2 regions of the Mesorhizobium sp. B2-4-14 genome follow, and region 1 is predicted to be linked to the other one. Evidence: riboswitches for the same ligand, from Rfam matches in the RefSeq annotation. Region 1 holds a riboswitch; the other holds the start of a gene.
The links. Region 1 has a riboswitch for S-adenosylmethionine ahead of FJ938_RS04975 (homoserine O-acetyltransferase). Riboswitches for the same ligand answer to the same signal wherever they lie in the genome.
Positions count from the first base shown of each region.

Region 1 (7,769 bases):
AGCTGCGCGCGCCGCGTCTCGACATGCGCGAAACCCGGTCGCCAGATCAGCGAACCGTAGCCAAACACCCAAAAATCGCCCATATCGCCGCGCCTGATCGCAAAAAGAATGGCAATGCCGCACCGGAACACGGTGTTTTTTCCGACCGTCTCCGTCTACCTATTCGTCTCTGTCTGGTGTTGTCGGAATCGAAGGTCCGTCCACCCATACCCATGCGTTAACGAGAGCCAAAGCATGACGTCAAGTGACGACCGCCGACCAAAGTCCCGCCGCGGCCTGTTCTGGCTCGTGGCGTTCATCTTTGTGCTGTTCGCCATCTACAGCGCCGGCTGGTTCTATTTGGCCAACAGGGTCAGGACCGAAGCCGACAAGGCGGTCGCCACGCTCAACAAGAGCGGCATCCAGGCCGGCTGCGCCAACCTCCAGGTCAGTGGCTATCCGCTGAGCTTTGCCGTCTCTTGCGACAATCTGGCCTATGAGGACGACGCCAAGAACATCGCGGCCTCGTCTGGCTCCTTCAATGCCGCCGCGCAGATCATCCAGCCCCTATCGCCGAGCGCCGATCTGCGCGGTCCGCTCAGGACCTCTGTCCCCGGCATGGTGCCGCTGTGGATCGACTGGGACAATCTGCAGGCCAACGTCAGACTGTCATGGCCGCTGCCACGGCGCGTCGCATTGCAGGCGGAGGGCCTGTCCGGTCAAACCGATCCGGCCGACGACACCGATCCGGTGGAACTGTTCAGCGCCGGCAAGGCGTCAGGCCAGCTGCAGCCGAACGGTCAGGACGTCGACTATGTCGGCAGCTTCACCGATCTCGAGATCGACCCCGACGCGATTGGCGGGCGCGTGCTGCCGGCGCTCGATGCCAGCGGCGACGCCACGCTGAAGAATGGTGTCGCGCTGATCGGAACGCAGGTGAAGAGCCTGCGCGGTCAGAGGGTCGAGATCCGCAGCCTCGACCTGTCGTCAGGCACGGCGCGGGTTACCGTGTCGGGGCCGCTGTCGGTGGATGCCGAAGGCCTGGTCGACGCCGATCTGATGATCAGGATCAAGGATCCGAAAGCCGTGGCGACCATTCTTGCCGGCGCCATACCCGAACAGAAGAACGCCATCGAACAGGGCTTTGCCGCTCTCGCTCTGCTCGGCAAGGAACCGTCGATGCCGCTGAAGGTGGTCAAGGGCAAGGCCGCTCTCGGCTTCATCCCGCTCGGCAAGATCAAGCCGGTGCAATAGCTTCGATGGCAAGACCCGTGAAGCTCCTGAGTGTCGGCGCTCTGACGCTGGACACGATCCTGCGTGTCGAGGCGCTGCCCGTGCATCAGGGAAAGTTCATCGCTTCGGATGGCGTCCAGATCGCCTCCGGCATGGCCACGAGCGCTGCCTGTGCCGCACAGCGCCTCGGCGCCGAGGTGTCGTTGTGGGCGAGCACCGGCGACGATCCGATCGGCGATCAGCTGATTGCGGGGATCGAGGCGGAAGGTGTCGATTGCAGCCATGTGCGCCGCGTCAGGGGCGCCCGCTCGGCACTGGCATCGATCCTTGTCGACGCGCATGGCGAGCGCATCATCGTGCCGTTCTATGACAGCCGGGCCCAAGCCGATCCATTGGCCCTGCCGTTCGCGGACGTCACGGCATTCGATGCCGTGCTGGTCGACGTACGCTGGCCGGGTGCGGCGGCACTTGCCCTTGCGGCGGCGCGCGCTGCCGGCCTCCCGGCAATTCTCGACGCCGATACAGCACCGCTGGCGGTGCTGGAGCAGATGCTGCCGCTGGCTTCGCATATCGTCGCCTCCGAGCCGGCGGCGCGCATCGTCTGCGGGCACGCGCTCGACCCTGAGACCGCCTGCGCCGACTTGGCCTCGCGTACCGATGCTTTTGTCGCCGTCACCGGCGGCGCGGCAGGCACCTGGTGGTTCGACCGCTCGACCCGAACTGTTCGCCATGTCGCGACGCCAAAGGTCAAAGTGGTGGATACACTGGCAGCTGGTGACGTTTTTCACGGTGCCTTTGCGGTGGGACTGGCGGAAGTCATGCCGATAGAGAACGCCCTGCGCTTTGCCAGCGCGGCCGCCGCGCTCAAATGCCAGCGCTTCGGCGGCAGGCTGGGCGCACCGGAGCGAACCGAGACGCTGGCAATGATGGCGGCCCACTGGCCCGCCCAAGCCTGAGAACCTGCTAGGTTTTCGCCGGGTGCTCGACCGCCTGACGCCCGAAGTCGGGCGCGTCGATATCCTGGCCGGCCTCGATGATCGAGCGGCGCACGGCACGGGTTCGGGTGAACAGGTCGAACAGCTTGTCGCCGTCGCCCCAGCGGATCGCCCGCTGCAGGAACGCCAGATCTTCCGAGAACCGCGCCAGCATTTCGAGGATGGCATCCTTGTTGTGAAGGCACACGTCCCGCCACATGGTCGGGTCGGAGGCGGCCAGACGCGTGAAATCGCGAAAGCCGGAGGCGGAATATTTGATCACTTCCGTCTTGGTCACCGATTCCAGATCGTCGGCAGTGCCGACGATGTTGTAGGCGATGATGTGCGGCAAATGCGAGACAATAGCCAGCGTCATGTCATGATGCTGCGGGTCCATCGTGTCGATGTTGGCGCCGCAACGGCGCCAGAATTCCGACAGCCGTTCCAGCGCATCCGCATCGGTGCCCGGCAGGGGCGTGAAGATGCACCAGCGGTTGTCGAACAGATCGGCGAAACCGGCATCCGGCCCGGATTTTTCGGTACCCGCCAACGGATGGCCGGGGATGAAATGGACGCCGTCAGGGATATGCGGCTGCATCTGCGCGATGACGGAGGCCTTGGTCGAGCCGACATCGGTGAGGATCGCACCCGCCTTCAGGGCCGGTGCGATTTCCTGCGCCACCGCGCCGGATGAGCCGACCGGCACCGAGACGATGACCAGATCGGCGTCGCGGACCGCTTCCTTCGCGTCGGTGGTGTAGGAATCGCCGAGGCCCAGTTCCTCGGCCCTCTTGAGCGTGGCCACGCTGCGCGTCGAGATGGCGACATGGCGAGCCAGCCCCTCGCGGCGGATGACGCGGGCCAGCGACGAGCCGATCAGGCCGATGCCGACCAGCGCGATCTTCTCAAACATCGGTGATGTCATGGTGCTCTAGCTTTTCAGAAATGTCGTGAGCGCGGCGACGACGCCGCGATTGGCCTCTTCGGTGCCGACAGTCATGCGCAGCGCGTTGGGGAAGCCGTAGCCGGAAACGCGCCGCAATATATAGCCGCGCGCGGTCAGGTAATCGTCCGCCGCCGCCGCAGAATGCTTCTGGTCGTCCGGGAAATGAATGAGGAGGAAATTGCCGACGCTGGGCGTCACCCGCAGCCCAAGCGCGGTCATCTCTTCGGTCAACCAGGCGAGCCAGGTCTCGTTGTGCGCAACGCTGCGCTCGATATGGGCGCGGTCGCGGATCGCGGCGATGCCGGCCTCGATCGCGGTGGTGTTGACATTGAAGGGACCGCGCACGAGATTGATGGCGTCGACGATGTGCATGGGGCCATACATCCAGCCGATCCGTGCTCCACCCAGGCCGATCTTGGAGAAGGTGCGGGTCATCACCACGTTCTCGGCGCTGCCGACCAGCTCGATGCCGGCTTCATAATCGTTGCGGCGAACATATTCGGCATAGGCCGCGTCGAGCACCAGCAGCACATGCCTTGGCAGGCCGGCATGCAAGCGGCGCACCTCCTGGAACGGCACATAGGTACCGGTCGGGTTGTTGGGATTGGCGAGGAACACGATTTTGGTATGCGGCGTGACCGCGGCCAGCATCGCATCGATGTCGGCGCGCTCGTCGGTTTCCTTGACCACGACCGGCGTGGCGCCGGCCGATTGGATGTAGATCTTGTAGACCATGAACGCGTGTTCGGTGAAAATGGCCTCGTCGCCTGGCGCCAGATAGGTCTGCGCCAGCAGGCCGAGGATCTCGTCGGAGCCGTTGGAACAGATGATGTTCTGGGGGTTGAGCCCATGCACCTCGGCGATCGCCTCGCGCAGCCGCCTCGCGGTGCCGTCCGGATAAATATCGAGCCTGGCGGCCACCTCGCGCGCGGCCTCGATCGCCTTCGGCGACGGACCGAGCGGGTTCTCGTTCGACGACAGCTTGTGGACCTTGGCGACACCGGCGGGTGCGGTACTCTTGCCGGGCACATAGGCATCGATGTCCATGATGCCCGCGCGCGGGGTTGGACGTGCCTGATCCGGTGTCTGGTTCATTTTTTGCAAAATCCGTCGAAATGCCTCCACCCGGAAGCCGCAGCGGAAATACAAGCCATGGGCCGCAATGTCGAGAGGTGGCAGTGGGGCCAGCGGCCGGCATTGACGGCAAGGCGGGCGAGTTCTAGAAGAGCAGCGAACTTCCGTGGTGATTTGGCCGGTCGGCTTGCAGCCACGTTAAACAATTCGCTAAAGGGCCGTTTGCGTGATGTAACCGGCTTGCGAAGGCAATGCCGGTTTTTTGTTGTCCGTGACCGGCCGGACGAACGTATCGGCGGCGGGCGGATCGGCAGCGATTTCCGCAAACGCACGATGCAGCAAGAGAGACGTGATGGCCGCTCAGCGCGCAGGAAAGACCAACAACGAGGCCGATCAGCCGTCGAGCCCGGTGTTGCGTTTCGGGCCCGACAAGCCGCTCAAGCTCGACGCCGGCACGCTGCTGTCGCCGTTCCAGATCGCCTATCAGACCTATGGCAAGCTGAACGATGCCCGCTCCAATGCCATCCTCGTCTGCCACGCGCTGACCGGCGACCAGCATGTCGCCAACACCAATCCGGTGACCGGCAAGCCTGGCTGGTGGGAAGTGCTGATCGGCCCCGGCAAGATCATCGACACCAACCGTTTCTTCGTCATCTGCTCCAACGTCATCGGCGGCTGCCTGGGCTCCACCGGCCCGGCTTCGACCAATCCCGCCACCGGGAAACCCTATGGGCTCGACCTGCCGGTCATCACCATTCGCGACATGGTGCGTGCGCAGCAGATGCTGATCGACCATTTCGGCATCGAGAAACTGTTCTGCGTGCTCGGCGGCTCTATGGGCGGCATGCAGGTGCTGGAATGGGCGTCGAGCTATCCCGAGCGCGTCTTTGCAGCGCTGCCGATCGCCACCGGCGCCCGCCATTCCTCGCAGAACATCGCCTTTCACGAGGTTGGCCGCCAGGCCGTCATGGCCGATCCGGAGTGGCATGGCGGCAAGTATTTCGACTATGGCAAACGCCCGGAAAAGGGGCTGGCGGTGGCGCGCATGGCCGCCCACATCACCTATCTCTCGAAAGCCGCCCTGCACCGAAAATTCGGCCGCAACCTGCAGGACCGCGAAGCGTTGACCTTCGGCTTCGATGCCGACTTCCAGATCGAAAGCTATCTGCGCCACCAGGGCATGACCTTCGTCGATCGCTTCGATGCCAATTCCTATCTCTACATGACCCGGTCGATGGATTATTTCGATATCGCCGCCGACCATGGCGGTAGGCTGGCGGACGCTTTCGCCGGCACCAAGACTCGCTTCTGCCTGGTGTCCTTCACGTCTGACTGGCTGTTTCCGACCGAGGAAAGCCGCTCCATCGTGCATGCGCTCAACGCCGCCGGCGCCTCGGTGTCCTTCGTCGAGATCGAGACCGATCGCGGCCATGACGCCTTCCTGCTCGACGAGCCGGAACTGTTCGCGGCCATCAACGGCTTTATCGGCTCGGCGGCGCGCGCCAGGGGGCTCAATCCATGACTGTCAACGGTACGCAGCGCGTTGACCTCGAGGTCGTCGCAAATCTCATTCCCCCGCAATCGCGGGTGCTCGATGTTGGCTCCGGCGACGGCTCGCTGCTCGAACTCCTGCAGGACACCAAACAGATCGACGGCCGCGGGCTGGAACTGTCGCAGCGTGGTGTCAACGAATGCGTGGCGCGAGGCCTCTCCGTCATCCAGGGCGATGCCGACAAGGATCTCGAATTCTACCCGGACAAGGGTTTTGATTTCGTCGTCCTGTCGCAGACGTTGCAGGCCACCCGTAACCCGAAGCTGGTGCTCGACGAACTGCTCAGGATCGGCAACCGGGCGATCGTCTCCTTCCCCAATTTCGGCCACTGGCGGGTGCGCCTGTCGCTGTTCGTCAAGGGCCGCATGCCGGTGACCAAGGACCTGCCCTATTCCTGGTACGACACGCCCAACATCCATTTCTGCACCATCCGTGACTTCGTCAATCTATGCGAGGAACTCGGCGCGACGGTGGAAAAGGCAACCGCGCTCGACGCCAACGGCCAGAGGATCGGCCTGTCGATGCCCTGGTGGTTCTGGAATTTCTTCGGCCAGCAGGCAATATTTTTGCTGAAACGATAATGGTTGATATCTGGATTTCTTCGTGCTCCTAAGAGGTTGCTTGAATTCTTGACGCTGTAATGGGATCTCTTGGAACGTGCCGCTAAATTCCCTGAGCTATTGCCTGGTCCTGGAAATGGAGAACGCCAGGTCGGTCGATCTCGAAGAGGTCAGCGTCGGGCTGACTGCCTTGGCGCGCGAAATCGGCGCTGTTTCTTCGCTGGGTTTTGCTAGGCCACAGGTCGTTTTCTCCCACGGCGGAGACGATGCGGACACACTTTTGCTGAGAAGCAATATCGCATCCGCGGCATCGCAGCTGGAGCAGGTTGCCGACTTGATCTTCGCCGCATGCCCAGGCCGACGGTACTACGATCTTAAGAACAACGGCATTCCAGCAACCGACAGCGATGTCGTCATTTTTACAGACTCCGATACGGTTGTGGAATCTGGATGGCTCTCGGCCATGCTCGGTCCATTTCAAGATCCAGCGACCGTCGCCGTAAATGGTTACACCTACCTTTACTACGACGACTTCATGTCGCGAACGTTTGCGCTGATCTGGTTTTTCCCAATGGCGCAAAAGGACACGCGTTTTGCTTTGAAACGGGCGATAAACGCCAACAACGTGGCTTTTCGCCGTGACCGGATTTTTCCCGAAAACAATGGTTTCAAGGTTTCCTGTACGCTCCTGATGCGTGCGCTTGAGCGCGACGGCCACAAACTCGTCAGCGCCAATGCACGCGTCTATCATCACCCGCCGCGCGGCTGGCGATTCTTCCGCTGGCGCGCATTGGTGACCGGCCGCGATGCCGACCGGAAATTTAGAGAACTGGGGAGTTCCCATCGTGGCCGCCGGATCGCAAAGTCGCTCAGCCGGTGGCTGACCATGTCGTGGCGTACAGCACGGCGCGTCGTACGGCATGCCCGGCAGACGGGAATGCCGGTCTGGCAAATTCCAATGTCTCTGCTTGTCGGCCTGGCATTCTACAGTTTGGCATTTTGGGGCCAGTTCAGCTTGGCCGTGGGTCTCGTCCATGACGAGATTGAAGTTCTGCCCGACTTTGCGGGTGAATGAATGCATTCACGCCCAAAACCGACGGCACCAAACAGCAACCGCAATCGTTCCTATCCCAGGACATCCGTGGCCCTGTGCGGATGTTCGACGCCGTTGGCGAACACCACGTCGGATTGAGAATTGTTGGTGCGCAGCGACAGTATCGCCTGGTAGGCGGGCGAGTCGTACCAGCCGCGCGCATGTTGCCTGTCGGGAAACTCGATGATGATGAGGTTGCCCGGCCAGTCGTTCTCGACCACCTCCACATCGCCGTCATGCATGAGGAACCGGCCGCCGAAAGGCTCCAGCGTGGCATCGATCCTGTGCAGATACTCGGCGATCTGCGGCCCCATCTTGACTTGGCGCATATGGGCAACAGCATAGGCGGTCATGACAT
Region 1 is NZ_VFVA01000004.1:45,681-53,449, reverse strand. It holds gene FJ938_RS05000 (gamma-glutamylcyclotransferase) at 1-83, opposite strand, end outside; gene FJ938_RS04995 (DUF2125 domain-containing protein) at 235-1,233, shown strand; gene FJ938_RS04990 (sugar kinase) at 1,239-2,168, shown strand; gene FJ938_RS04985 (prephenate/arogenate dehydrogenase family protein) at 2,176-3,111, opposite strand; gene hisC (histidinol-phosphate transaminase) at 3,118-4,227, opposite strand; SAM riboswitch at 4,363-4,440, shown strand; gene FJ938_RS04975 (homoserine O-acetyltransferase) at 4,559-5,728, shown strand; gene metW (methionine biosynthesis protein MetW) at 5,725-6,339, shown strand; gene FJ938_RS04965 (glycosyltransferase family 2 protein) at 6,455-7,393, shown strand; gene FJ938_RS04960 (DUF1330 domain-containing protein) at 7,444-7,764, opposite strand.

Region 2 (7,769 bases), on a different contig from region 1:
CTCAGCGTCGGTTCGGTCGCCGGCTTCATCGGTGCGCTCGCGGCCAACATGATGGTGACGTGGAACCTAGGCCCGCTCAGCAATCCGCTGGTCGTGTCGATCGTCTGCCTGATTATCGGCGGTGCCATCGGCGCGGCACAGGGCTATTGGATCGCCTACCATCGAATACCGAGCTTCATCGTCACGCTGGCCGGCATGCTGATCTTTCGCGGCATGTGCCAGGCGCTGCTCGGCGGTGGCTCCTCGGTCGGCCCGCTGCCGGATGGCTTCAACAAGCTGAGTTCCGGCTTCATTCCCGACCTGATCGGCCCGCTGACGCTGATTGCACCAACCGTGAACGCGGCGGGCAAGACCATCATCGGCAGTGGCCTGACGCTGCATATGACGACCATGGTGATCGGGGTCATAGGCGTGGCGGCTTATATTTTCTTTGGCCTCAAGGCACGACGCACGCGTGAACGGCACGGCTATCAGGCCGAGCCGTTCTCGCTCTTCACTATCAAGACGCTGGTGATCAGCGCGCTTGTCCTGTTCCTCGTCTATCAGTTCGCCACCTACAAGGGCTTTCCGGTCGTGCTGACGGTCATGGCTGCGCTGATCGCGCTGTTCGTCTTCGTCACCAAGCGCATGACGATCGGCCGCCGCATCTATGCGATGGGCGGCAATCCCAAGGCCGCACTCCTGTCGGGCATCAACACCGAGCGGCTGACCCTCTACGTGTTCATCAACATGGGCGTGCTGTCGGCGCTTGGCGGCCTGATCATCGCGGCGCGCCTTGGACAGGCGGTGCCGGCGGCAGGCCTCGGCAGCGAACTCGACGTCATCGCCGCCGTGTTCATCGGCGGCGCCTCGGCGATGGGCGGCGTCGGTCAGGTCATCGGTTCGGTGGTCGGCGGCTTCATCATGGGCGTGATGAACAACGGCATGTCGATCATGGGTGTGAATGTCGACTGGCAGCAGGTCGTCAAGGGCCTGGTGCTGCTCGGTGCCGTGGTGTTCGACGTCTACAACAAGAACAAGGGCTGAGGGCACCAGGAAGGCATACGGGTCACACCGCGGCGCTGCCGGCAACCGACTGGCACGAAGAAGTTCCCTCAAGGGACAGGCCCGCGAGCGCAATCCGAACGAGAATTTCACCCGTGGCATGGACAACGTTCCAGCCGCGCTTGGGAAGGTTTGCCCAGCTGGGAGCCATGCCAAGGCACATGAGAGAGGACTGATCATGCTGATCTCGCAAATTCTCGATGACGCCGAGACCATCCGTGTCGTTGCCCGCAGCGGCGGCAAGACCCGGATCATCAACGGCGCCCGCAGCGTCTATTCGCTGGCAATGGAGGCTGCCCGCACCGGCGTCGGCCTCGCCACCCTGATCGATCGCAAGGGGCTCGGCGAGACGGTCGATCTCGACGCCGCCTACAAGAAGGGGCGGCTGTTGTCGCCGATCAATCACCCCGATCCGGCGCACCTGCATCTGACGGGTACTGGCTTGACCCATCTCGGCTCGGCGGCGACGCGCGATTCCATGCACAGGAAGCTCAGCACCGACGGCGAGGAGCAGCTCACCGATTCCATGAAGATGTTCCGCATGGGCCTGGAAGGCGGCAAACCGGCGAAAGGCCAGGTCGGCGTGCAGCCGGAATGGTTCTACAAGGGAAACGGCACGATGGCGGTGGCGCCGGGTGCCGCGCTCCAGTCACCGGCGTTCGCCAAGGACGCCGGCGAGGAACCCGAGATCGCCGGCATCTATGTCATCGGCGACGACGGCGCGCCGTTCCGCGTCGGCTTCACGCTGTCGAACGAGTTTTCCGACCATGTGACCGAGCGCGTGAACTATCTCTTCCTCGCTCATTCCAAGCTGCGCAACGCCTCGTTCGGGCCGGAGATCCTGATCGGCGAGCTGCCTTCCGACATCCGCGGCACATCGCGCATCGTGCGCGACGGCAAGACGCTGTGGGAAAAGCCGTTCCTGTCGGGCGAAGCCAACATGTCGCACACCATCGCCAATCTCGAACACCATCATTTCAAATATTCGGCGTTCCGCCAGCCGGGCGATGTGCATGTGCATATGTTCGGCACGGCGACATTGTCCTTCGCCGATGGCATCAAGACCGAGGCCGGCGACGTGTTCGAGATCGAGGCCGGGGATTTCGGACTGCCGCTGCGCAATCCGCTGGAGATCGAGCAGCCGGTGAAGGTGGCGGTGAAGGCGTTGTAAGAGTGTGATCTCCCCCCTCGTGGGGGAGATGGCCGGCAGGCCAGAGGGGGGCGCTGTCCCGCCGACCTATCAACTTTATCAAAGTTCAGACTTCGGAAGTCTTCATTTGTGTATCAAAACACGAAGGCAGCGTTCCTTCGCGCCCCCCGCTGCCCTGCCGGCCATCTCCCCCACGAGGGGGGAGATTGGCAGTGCAAACCTCAGCGCGCGGCGCGGAAATGCTTTGAGAGCTTGAGGCCCTGCGCCTGGTAGTTGGAGCCGAGATCGGTGCCGTAGAGCGCCTGCGGCCGCTTCAACATGTGCTCATAGACCAGCCGGCCGACGATCTGGCCATGATCGAGGATGAACGGCACTTCGTGGCTGCGCACTTCGAGCACGGCCCGGCTGCCGGTGCCGCCGGCCGCCGAATGGCCGAAGCCCGGATCGAAGAAGCCGGCATAGTGGACGCGGAACTCGCCGACCAGCGGGTCGAACGGCGTCATCTCGGCGGCGTAGAGCGGCGGCACATGTACCGCTTCCTGGCTGACGAGGATGTAGAACTCATCGGGATCGAGCACCAGTTCGCCGGCGCCGCTCTTGTGGATAGGCTCCCAGAAATCGAGGGCGTCCTGTGCCGCGCGTTTGTCGACGTCGACGAGACCGGTGTGATGCTTGCCGCGATAGCCGACCAACCCGTCACTGTCGCCATTGAGGTCGATCGACAGCGCGATGCCCCCGCCCGAAATGTTCGGCGGTTCGGTGGCGACCAGCATCTCGGCGCGGTGCAATTCATGCAGTTCGGCTTCCGAGAGCAGCGCATTGCCCGTTCGGAAACGGATCTGCGACAGGCGCGAGCCGGTGCGCACGACGATCGGGAAGGTGCGCGGGCTGACTTCCAGATAGAGCGGACCGGTATAGCCGGCGGCGATCTTGTCGAACTCATGCCCTCGGTCGGTCATGACACGGGTGAAGATGTCCAGCCGCCCGGTCGAACTTTTCGGATTGGCCGATGCCGAAATGTCGGCTGGCAATGCCAGGCTTTCGAGCAGCGGCACGATGTAGACGCAGCCGGTTTCCAGCACCGCGCCCTCGGTCAGGTTGATCTCGTGAAGCTGCAGCCGATCGAGCTTTTCCGAAACCTTGTGGCTTGGACCAGGCAGGAAGGAGGCCCGTACCCGCCATGCCTTGTCGCCGAGCCTAAGATCGAGGCTCGCCGGCTGGATCTGATCGGCATCGAGCGCGCGCGGCGACTTCAGCGCGCCGGACTGGAACAGCGCCGAAATGTCCTGATCGGGAAGAATGCCTGTCTGCCGCAAAGTCTAGCTCCGCTCGAAGGCCGGGCGAGGTCTGGTACAACCCTCTTAATGAAGCCGGCAATTGACGCAAGCGTGGCGCGGGTCTAAAGGGTCGTTATCCCGTGGTGATTTGGCCGGTCGGCTTGCAGCCACGTTAAACAAGTCGCTAAAGGACCGTCGGGCCGCAAGGCCGTATGGACCGGTTGCGACTTTCGCGGCCGGTTTTTTTGTGTCTGGAACAAAAGCGATGAGCACCAAGAAGCGCAACTGGAAGCCTCAGACAGCCCTCGTGCATGGCGGGACCCTGCGTTCCGGCTTCGGCGAGACCTCCGAGGCGATGTACCTGACCCAGGGCTATGTCTATGAGACGGCACAGGCCGCCGAAGCCCGTTTCAAGGGCGAGGAACCGGGTTTCATCTATTCGCGCTACGCCAATCCGACCGTCGACATGTTCGAGAAGCGCATGTGCGCGCTGGAAGGCGCCGAGGATGCGCGTGCCACGGCATCCGGCATGGCGGCGGTGACGGCCGCGCTTCTGTGCAGCGTCAAGGCTGGTGATCATATCGTGGCGGCGCGCGCGCTGTTCGGCTCCTGCCGCTGGGTGGTCGAGACGCTGGCGCCGCGCTACGGCATCGAGGCGACGCTGGTCGACGGCACCGAGATCGCCAACTGGGAAAAGGCGGTCAGGCCGAACACCAAGCTGTTCTTCCTGGAAAGCCCGACCAATCCGACGCTGGAAGTGGTCGACATCGCGGCTGTCGCCGGGCTCGCCAATTCGATCGGCGCCCGGCTTGTCGTCGACAATGTCTTCGCCACGCCCTTGCAGCAGAAGCCGCTGCAGCTCGGCGCCCACATCGTCGTTTATTCGGCGACCAAGCACATCGACGGCCAGGGCCGCTGTCTGGGCGGCGTGATCCTGTCGGACAAGGAGTGGATCGACAAGAACCTGCACGACTATTTCCGCCATACCGGCCCCAGCCTGTCGCCCTTCAATGCCTGGACGCTGCTGAAGGGCCTGGAGACGCTGCCGCTGCGCGTGCGCCAACAGACGGAAAGCGCCGGCAAGATCGCCGACTTCCTCGCCGAGCAGCCGCAGATCGCCCGCGTGATCTATCCCGGCCGCGCCGACCACCCGCAGGCGGATATCGTCAAGAAGCAGATGTCGGGCGGCTCGACGCTGATCTGCCTCGACGTCAAGGGCGGCAAGCAGGCGGCTTTCGCCTTGCAGAACGCGCTCGACATCGTGCTGATCTCGAACAATCTCGGCGATGCCAAGAGCCTGATCACGCATCCGGCGACGACCACCCACAAGAACCTGACGGACGAGGCCCGCGCCGAACTCGGCATCGGGCCAGGTACGCTCAGGCTGTCGGTCGGCCTTGAGGATACCGACGACCTTCTGGAAGACATCGCGCAGGCGTTGCAGGCGGCCAAGTAAGGCCTGCCTACGCGGGGCTTCATGCACGGGGCTATCAGGCGCTCGACGGCGTCTCCTCCAGTTCGGTCGCCTTGGTGCCGATGGTCATCGCATTGCCGCGCCAGTCGACGGCGCCGCCGAGCCAGCCACGTGCCCACATCGCCGGCAGGATGAGGTCGCGCACCATGATCGCCGCGACGATGCGCGATGACAGGTACCAGCCCTTGGACCAGGCCAGGGCACATTCCGGAAGGTAGAAGGCCGCCAAAACGGCGATGGCCGTGAGCGGCAGGCTGAAGCCGGCGCTTGCCGCCGCGGCCAGCGCAAGCAGCAGCGGCACCACGGCACCAGTCAGGATTTCAGGCGCGAAGAACAGCGGGAAGGTGACGCGGCGCAGGCGAGCCCAGCGGGCCTGGCGCGACCAGATCTCGCCAAGCGTGCGCCGGCCGAGCGGCTGCTCGAAAGGCGCGGCAACGAGATTGACGCGCAGGCCAAGCCCGTTCACCAGCTTGGTCGCGGCGGCGTCCTCGGCGATCTCGGCGGCCAGCGCGCGAATGCCGCCATTGGCATCCAGCATGGGCTTGTTCCACAGCATGCTCTTGCCCTGGGCAAAGCCTAGCCCAAGCGCCTCGCCGGCATATTGCCAGCGCGCCTGCAGCGTGTTGAGAAAGGCGCATTCGACCTCAGCCCAGAAGCCATCGGGCCGCGAACCGATCGGCGTCGAGCAGACAAGGCCGGTATCCGGCCGCCATGCCGCCATCAAGTGCTGAATGTAGTCCCTCGGCATCAGCACGTTGGAATCGGCAAGAATGACCCAGTTGTGGCGCGCCGCTTCCCAGCCCTTGACGCAATTGTTGAGCTTGGGATTGGCGCTGATCCGATCATCGCCGATCAACAGGCGGGCTGGCACTTTGGGAAAGCGCCCCATGGCGGCACGGATCAGCGTGACCACCGGATCGTCGGCATGGGCGACGCAGAAGATCAGTTCATAGCGCGGCCAGTCGAGCGAGAAGGCGCGCTCCAGTGTCTCGTGCGTGAACGGCTCGACGCCACGCGATGGTACGACAATTGACACCGGCAGCGATTTGCCGGCTGGCGGTGCGATCGTGGTGCGCCGTTTCAGCTGTGAGGTGGCAAGCGCAATGCTGGCGGCATTTGAAAGGATGAGTGCGGTCGAGAGCGAGGCGGCTATGAGAGTGAGTTCCATCGATATCTGGTCACTCCAGAAAGGACGGCCCGCGTGACGGCCGTTTCAACAGGTCGGCAGAGCGCCGAGTCGCCCGTGCGCGCACACCACCATTGTCATGTGTCACTTAAATGACATTCTTTGCCGCCACCTGCCTTTCAGGGTCACGCGCGACAAGACGCGCACGTTGACCTGCTCGCTGGGAGCGCCGAAAGGTACCGGATTGTTTTGGAGCCGCTCATGTACCGCGCCGTCACGCGCAACATCGAAGTGCAGGTCAGGCCGTTCTACCTCGAGGATCGTTCGGACCCTTCGGAGAACCGCTACGTCTGGGGCTATCAGATAACGATCGACAACCAGTCGGACGAGTTCGTGCAGCTTCTGTCGCGCTATTGGCACATCACCGACGGAGCGGGCCGGGTCGAGGAGGTGCGCGGGCCGGGCGTTGTCGGGGACCAGCCCGAACTCAACCCCGGCGACAGCTATCAATACACGTCCGGCTGCCCGCTCTCGACGCCGTCAGGGATCATGGTCGGGCACTACACGATGCGCAACAAACGCGGCGAGACGTTCGACATCGCCATCCCCGCCTTCTCGCTCGACCTGCCGGGGACAAAGCGGACCGTGAATTAGACCTCGGCGATTGGCGAGGTCCGCTGCGATGGCGTCGCTATACGGGGAGAAATCCCCGGCAGGGCAATGAGGGCGGCGGCTCGTGAGAACATACAAGCGCTGAGTGGATCCGCGCGATCACTGCCGAAGGTTGCGCTGCCCTCATCCGCCTGCCGGCACCTTCTTCCCGTGAAAGGGGAGAAGGCCGGTATTTCACTTCGCCGCCGCGAATTCCGCTGGGTCGAAGTCATATTGCTTCGAGCAGAATTCGCAGGCGACATGGATGCCGCCGTCCTCGGTGCTGTCCCTGATCTCCTGCGCGGAGAAGCCCTCGAGGATGCCGCGGATCTTGTCCCTGGAGCATGAGCACTGGTCGGCGACGGGGACGCCGCCGAAGACGCGCACGCCGTGCTCGTGGAACAGCCTGTAAAGCAGCCGCTCGGCGCCGATCGTGGGATCGATCAGTTCCGTCGGTTCGATGGTGCCGAGCAGCGCCAGCAATTCCTGCCAGGAATTGTCCGTGGGATCATGGATCTCCTCGCGCGGATCGCCATCGCCGCCATGCAGGTCCGGGACGCGCATGCGCTCGGACGCCTGCGGCAGGAACTGCGCCAGGATGCCGCCGGCACGCCACTGCTCGCGCGCGCCGCCGACGCCGGGCGTCAGCAGCTTGGCCACGGAGAGCCTGATGTCGGTCGGAATCTGTTCCGACTGGCGGAAATAGGTGCGTGCCGCGTCTTCCAGCGTTTCGCCGTCGAGCTGGACGATGCCCTGATAGCGTTGCGTATGGGCGCCTTGGTCGATGGTCAGCGCCAGCACGCCGCTGCCAAGCAGCGTCTGCTGGGACGTCTCGCCTGCCGCGACCAGTGCCTCGAGCCGATCCGCATCGAAGCGCGCGTAGGCGCGCAGCGCCGAGGGTGTGGAAAAATCCGCCACCAGCATGTCGACCGGCCCGTCGGTGCGGGTCTGCAGGATGAACTTGCCCTCGAATTTGAGCGAGGTGCCGAGCAGCACCGTGAGCACACAGGCTTCCGCGAGCAGGCGGGCAACCGGCTCGGGATAGTC
Region 2 is NZ_VFVA01000003.1:251,796-259,564, reverse strand. It holds gene mmsB (multiple monosaccharide ABC transporter permease) at 1-1,026, shown strand, start outside; gene araD1 (AraD1 family protein) at 1,223-2,215, shown strand; gene FJ938_RS04445 (2'-deoxycytidine 5'-triphosphate deaminase) at 2,416-3,510, opposite strand; SAM riboswitch at 3,602-3,679, shown strand; gene FJ938_RS04440 (O-succinylhomoserine sulfhydrylase) at 3,737-4,927, shown strand; gene FJ938_RS04435 (ceramide glucosyltransferase) at 4,962-6,113, opposite strand; gene apaG (Co2+/Mg2+ efflux protein ApaG) at 6,333-6,725, shown strand; gene FJ938_RS04425 (Hsp33 family molecular chaperone) at 6,918-7,769, opposite strand, start outside.
Region 2: another riboswitch for S-adenosylmethionine. It lies ahead of FJ938_RS04440 (O-succinylhomoserine sulfhydrylase); the one in region 1 lies ahead of FJ938_RS04975 (homoserine O-acetyltransferase).